2 linked regions of the Flammeovirga yaeyamensis genome follow. The main gene of each other region encodes a partner of the protein of the gene in region 2 in a complex. Links are inferred from orthologs where the notes say so. Each region holds a gene or a part of one and is shown on either strand. Other genes may lie near its edges. The genes, in order: pheS and pheT.

Region 1 (3,123 bases), 440 kb from region 2 along the record:
TGTAAAAGAATCCTAGTATCAAATCATGGTTTTGATAATACACACGGAGAATTAAGTCATGGTTTTTGGGTATAAAAAAAGGCCAAATCAATGTATTGATTTGACCTTTTAGAGGTGCCAGGCGGATTCGAACCGCCGTACGCGGTTTTGCAGACCGATGCCTAGCCACTCGGCCATGGCACCCTTTACCTTGTAAGACGATGCAAAAGTAATACATCAATTTTAATCTCCCAAACGAATATTCAAAAAAAAGAGTAAATAAAATTTAAGAATCTGTTAGACAAATGGATAATATAGAATGTTTGCCGCAAGTTACCTGATCAGAGATGTTAGATATGCTTTCTTTCCTTATCTTTGATCAACATAAACATACTTTAAACATAAAATGACACTAGAAAAAGCACCTAAAGAATCCTATGTAGTATCTACCGAGATGGTACTTCCCAATGATACTAACCCTTTAAACAATCTAATGGGTGGACACTTGTTACATTTGATGGATGTCGTAGCTGCCATATCTGCTCAAAAGCATTCCAATAGAATTGTAGTTACCGCATCTGTTGATAATGTCTCTTTCAAACACTCCCCAAAGCTAGGTGATGTAATCACTTTAGAAGCACACGTAACCAGAGCTTTTAACTCTTCTATGGAAGTGTTTATTCGTGTTTGGAGTGAGAATATCCCCAATGGCACAAAGGTAGAAACCAATCAAGCTTTCTTCACTTTTGTAGCCGTAGATCAAACAGGAAGACCTATTACTGTCCCTAAGATCAAACCGGAAACCAATATTGAAAAGAAACTATATGAGGAAGCATTACAAAGAAGAGAGGTGAGATTGATGATGGCGGGGAGGATGAAGCCGAAGGATGCTACTTCTTTGCATTCGATATTTGAGAAGAAGGAGGAGGGAAAGTAAGAGGTAAGAAGTTAACGCTCGCTTTTTGGGGTTCGCTACTCATTACGGGAACACGAGTTCGAATACTCGCGCTAGATATAGGTTCAAACTAAATATTATTGAGTGGAAATACTCTTTTTAAACTTGAACATTATCCTCCTACGAACCATTCAACATTTCACGTTTTTCATTCTTCATTTTTAATTTTTCATTTCCCTTAAACGGCAAAAAGGTCACTTTCCGAGAAAAGCGACCTTTTTTATTTCATCTAATGTATTTCTTTCTATAGTGATGAGAACTGACGTAAGAATCTTAGATCATTTTCTGTAAATAATCTAAGGTCGTTGATTCTGTATTTCAACATTGTCATACGCTCAATACCCATACCGAAGGCAAAACCTGTGTATTCTTCTGGATCAATACCTGATGCTTTTAATACATTAGGATCTACCATACCACAACCGCCGATTTCTACCCATCCAGTGTACTTACAGATATTACATCCTTTGCCACCACATACAGTACAGCTAACATCTAATTCAGCTGAAGGTTCTGTGAATGGGAAATAAGATGGTCTTAATCTAATTTTAGTATTTGGACCGAAGAATTCTTTAGCGAAGTAATACAATGTATCTTTAAGATCTTTAAATGATACATTTTTATCGATATATAAACCTTCTACCTGGTGGAAGATACAGTGTGCACGAGCTGAGATCGTCTCGTTTCTGTATACTCTACCTGGTGATAGTGTTCTAATTGGAGGCTTTTGATTTTCCATCACACGTACTTGTACTGATGATGTGTGCGTACGTAAAGCAATATCAGGATCTTTTTCTAAGAAGAATGTATCCTGCATTTCTCTTGCTGGGTGATTTGGAGGGAAATTCAAAGCAGAGAAGTTGTGCCAATCGTCTTCGATTTCTGGACCTTCAGAGATATTGAAACCAACACGCTCGAAGATTCTAGAAATTTCCTCACGAACTTTAGTAATTGGGTGAACAGTACCCATTTCGTTAGGAACGTTTGGCAACGTCAAGTCATGGTGATTGATATCCGATGCTTGTGCATCTTCTAAAGCATCTTGAAGTTCCTGAAATTTTTCTTGAGCAGCATTTTTTAAAGCATTCACTGTTTGTCCAAAAGTCTTACGTTCTTCTGGTGCTACTTCTTTCATTTTCGAAAATAAGTCAGCAATAATACCTTTTCTACCAACAACACCTACACGGAAATTTTCTAAATCTTCTTTAGTTGCCGCAGTTGCTTTTTCTATTTGTTCTTCAATTTTTTTTATCTGCTCAAGCATAATTTCTAAAAATATATTGAATGGGACTTCCCCTTTTAAATCTTAATCTGTTACATAGAAAGATCACCTTTCTATTTTTCAATTTGCAAAGATAAAAACTTTATTCACCTATAACACGAGTAAAGTCATAAAAACCAAATAATAATGATTTGTTATGATGTTCCTTAACAAAAAACGCTTCAATCTTGCATAGATTGAAGCGTTTAAGTGAGTTTTACCTCTTATAAATAATTAGCAGTTGCAGTTACCGTCTTCACAGTTATCTTCACATACTTCTACTAATTCGATATCGAAGTTCAAGTCTTTACCAGCCATTGGAGAGTTAGCGTCAACTTTGATGATCTCTTCAGTTAACTCAACTACTGTTGCAGGGATTGGACCTTGAGGGCTTTGAAGACCGATTTGGTCACCTACGTTAGGTTTCATGTCTGCAGGAACATCTGATCTTTTGAATTCGATGATCAAATCTTCTCGAGCAGGACCGTAAGCCTCTTCGCAAGGGATGTTTACAGTTTTCTTGTCACCTACGTTCATACCTTCAACTGCTTTGTCGAAACCAGGGATCATTTGACCAGCACCAACAGTGAAAGCGATTGGCTCATTTCTGTCGTATGAAGAATCAAATTTGCTACCGTCGTTTAAAGTACCAGTGTAGTGAACTTTAACTTTATTTCCCTTTTGTGCTACTGACATTTCTCTATTTATTTGAATGTTAGAGCGTACTACCGCTCAAAATGAGTTGCAAAATTACAAAGATGTTGAGGGTTTACAAGTATTTGTTAGGAAATAATGAGGATTGACAAGATAACTTTAGAAGTATTTTCTTTATTTCTTCTTTTTGAAGACAATCATTACTCCATCTGTGTAGCTAAAACCCCATCCGCCAGTACCGACGTTAGACGAACTTGCTGATGATAAAGGAGTA
Region 2 (3,421 bases):
GGCTCGACCTACCAATTTATTTATTGCTCCTATGCTTATGAACGATGATGTTTATGGTATTATAGAGTTGGCTTCACTCAATGAAATGCCCGAATATCAAAGAGAGTTTGTACTTAAATTAGGAGAAACGATTGCCTCTACTATTGCTTCGACAAGAAACTCCGATCGAATGAAATCTCTTTTAGAAGATTCTCAGATTCAAGCTGAACAAATGAGAGCACAAGAGGAGGAAATGAGGCAGAATGTAGAAGAACTACAGGCGACTCAAGAAGAGATGCATAGAAAGCAAAAAGAGTTAGAAGCGACCAATGCAAAAATGCAACACAATGAAGGCGTTTTAACTAAAGCATTCGATAAATTAAGAACCTCCGAAGAAACTTATAAAACTCAAATCAATTCTCTCGAAGTAGAAAAATCTCAAAAAGATGAAAAAATTGAAGAATTGTTGAGAGAAATTGAGCTAAAAAACGAAGAAATTAAAAAATTAGGGGGTCAACTTTAATATTAATTCTAAACAAAGCATAGGTTATTGCAAGAAGTTGTAATAACCTATTATTTTTGCTACTTGAAAAAAATGGGTGAACTCTCATTTTCTTTTTTAAAAAGTAACAAAGATTAGTGCTGCCAAAAGAAAGCAGCAATAAAATAAGTGATATATGAAAATTTCTTTAAACTGGCTAGGTAGCCTTGTAAATATAGAGGATAAAACGCCTCAAGAAATTGACGAACTATTAACAATGTCAGGCCTTGAAGTAGAAGGTATTGAAGAGGTAGAAGAAGTGAAAGGCGGACTTAAAGGTTTAGTTGTTGCAGAAGTACTTACTTGTGAACAACATCCTAATGCTGATAAATTAAGAGTTACAACTGTAGATATCGGAGCTGAAGAACCTGTACAAATTGTATGTGGTGCTCCAAACGTTGCTGCAGGACAAAAAGTGATTGTTGCCACTATTGGTACAGAACTTTATCCTTCTCCAACAGAAAGCTTCAAGATTAAGAAAGGTAAAATCCGTGGTGAAGTATCTATGGGTATGATCTGTGCTGAAGATGAAATCGGTATGGGACAATCTCACGACGGTATTATGGTATTGGATACTGATATGGCTAATGGTACACCTGCAGCTAAGTATTTCAATTTAGAAAATGATAATGTTTTAGAAATCGGTCTTACACCTAACCGTGTAGATGGTTCTTCGCATTATGGTGCTGCTAGAGACTTAAAAGTTTTATTAGACAGACCTATCCAACAAGTGGCTAAGCCAGAATTATTAGATAGCTTTAAAGTTGACAATACTTCTGCTCCTGTACAGGTAAATGTACAAGAAAGCGAAGCTTGTCCAAGATATTCTGGAGTAACGATTTCAGGAATCGAAATCAAAGAATCTCCAAAATGGATAAAGCAACGTTTAACTGCTATTGGTTTATCTCCAATTAACAACGTTGTTGACATCACAAATTATGTTCTTCACGAATTAGGTCAACCTCTTCATGCTTTTGATTTAGCAAAAGTAGGTGGTGAGATTAATGTAAAATTCGCTACTGAAGGAGAAGAGTTCATCACTTTAGATGAAGAGAAAAGAAAATTAAAAGGTCACGATTTAATGATCGCCAATGCTTCTGAGAACATGTGTATCGCAGGTGTATTCGGTGGTTTAGAATCAGGTGTGACAGAAGGAACTACTAGCATCTTCTTGGAGTCGGCGTATTTCCACCCAGATGTAGTGCGTAAGACTTCTCAAACACACTCAATCAAAACAGATTCTTCTTTCCGTTTCGAAAGAGGTTGTGATCCAAACATGACGATCACTGCGTTGAAATATGCAGCGACTCTAATTAAAGAATATGCAGGTGGTGAGATATCTTCTGAAATCGTAGACATCTACCCTACTCCAATCGAAAACTTCATTATTGATGTAAAATTCAAGAATGTCAACCGTTTGATTGGTCAAGATATTCCACAAGACAGAGTCATTGAAATCTTAGAAGGTCTTGAAATTTCTATCTTAGAAACAACAGAAGAAACAATTAAAGTTTCTGTTCCTCCTTTCCGTGTAGATGTTCAAAGAGAAGCGGATATTATCGAAGAGATTCTTCGTATTTATGGCTTCAACTCTGTAGAGTTAAGCGAATCTTTATCAGCTGATTACTTAGCTTCTTTCCCTAAGAAAGACAAGCAAGTATTGCAAAGAAAAGTAACTGAAATGTTAGCAGGTTCTGGTTGCCACGAGGTGATGACCAACTCACTAACAACATCAAAATATTCTAAAGAATTGAGCGATCTTAACGAGAACGAAAACGTTGAGATTCTTAATATCTTAAGTGCAGACCTAGACGTAATGCGTCAGTCGATGATGTTCAGTGGTCTTGAGGTAATCAACCACAACATCCGTCGTCAGCAAAAGAACATCAGAATTTTTGAATTCGGTAAAACGTATCACAAAGGTGAAAACGGATATACTGAAAACGAACATCTAGCTTTATTTGTTAGTGGTACTTCTACTGATGAATCTTGGATTAGAAAAGCAACATCTTCTGATTTCCATACTGTATCCTCTTTAGTAGAAAAAATCTTTGACCGTTTGAACATTCAAGGTATTTCTGCTGAATATGTAAGCAACGATACTTTAGCGTATGGTCTTCAGTACTCAGCACGTAAGAAAGTGATTGCAACTGTTGGTTTGGTACATCCTAAAGCAGCTAAAATGGCAGGTGTTAAGCAAGAAGTATTCTTTGCTGACATCAACTGGACATTGTTAGTTGAGATGTACAGTGCAGATTACAAATTCAAAGAAATCCCTAAGTTCCCAGAAGTTAGAAGAGACCTTTCGATTGTATTGGATAAGAAAGCAACATTTGCTTCTATCAAACAAGTTGCTCAGAAGACAGAAAGAAAACTATTGAAGAAAATCAATGTTTTCGATGTGTACGAAGGGAAACATTTAGCGGCTGATTTAAAATCGTATTCTGTAAGTTTCATCCTTCAAGATGAAAACAAAACATTAAACGATAAAGCAATTGATAAAGTGATGAATAACTTAATCAAAGCGTTTGAAACGCAGTTGAAGGCAGTTATTCGTAAGTAGAAACCATAGACATGCTCTCAAATACTAGTTATTTGGGAGCATATTTTATATATTTAGTGCATGTCGAAGTCAATTCCAAATATTGGTGAAGAGTTAAAAACATTAATTGAAAAGATCAACTCGTTATCTGTTCTTTATAAAGAGGCACAGAAAGAGATTGGTATGCTTAAAGAGAATCAACAAGAAATTGATAATCAGATGGCCATCCAAGAACAATCTGATCGACTTCAAGAGATGATTACTCAAGGCAATGATCATATCAAACAATTGTTGGAAGACAAATCTTCTTTACAAAGTGAAAGAGATGAGGCACAAAATCAAGTAGAAGGACAAAAATC

The links.
Region 1: the proteins of pheT (region 2) and pheS are in contact, whole or in part, in a crystal structure (PDB 6P24), measured with the Escherichia coli proteins. The link is inferred for Flammeovirga yaeyamensis from one-to-one orthologs.

Annotation. Positions count from the first base shown.
Region 1 is NZ_CP076132.1:1,042,726-1,045,848, reverse strand. What follows is about bases 189-2,976. They hold pheS (phenylalanine--tRNA ligase subunit alpha), read right to left. Parts: upstream 2,199-2,976; coding sequence 1,179-2,198; downstream 189-1,178. Other genes in these bases: KMW28_RS04020 (FKBP-type peptidyl-prolyl cis-trans isomerase), read right to left, coding at 2,430-2,891; KMW28_RS04030 (acyl-CoA thioesterase), read left to right, coding at 386-916. Also shown: KMW28_RS04015 (hypothetical protein), read right to left, coding at 3,024-3,123.
Region 2 is NZ_CP076132.1:1,487,447-1,490,867, reverse strand. The notes cover bases 284-3,369. They hold pheT (phenylalanine--tRNA ligase subunit beta), read left to right. Parts: upstream 284-656; coding sequence 657-3,083; downstream 3,084-3,369. Other genes in these bases: KMW28_RS05745 (hypothetical protein), read left to right, coding at 3,144-3,369; KMW28_RS05755 (GAF domain-containing protein), read left to right, coding at 284-502. Also shown: more of KMW28_RS05755, read left to right, coding at 1-283; more of KMW28_RS05745, read left to right, coding at 3,370-3,421.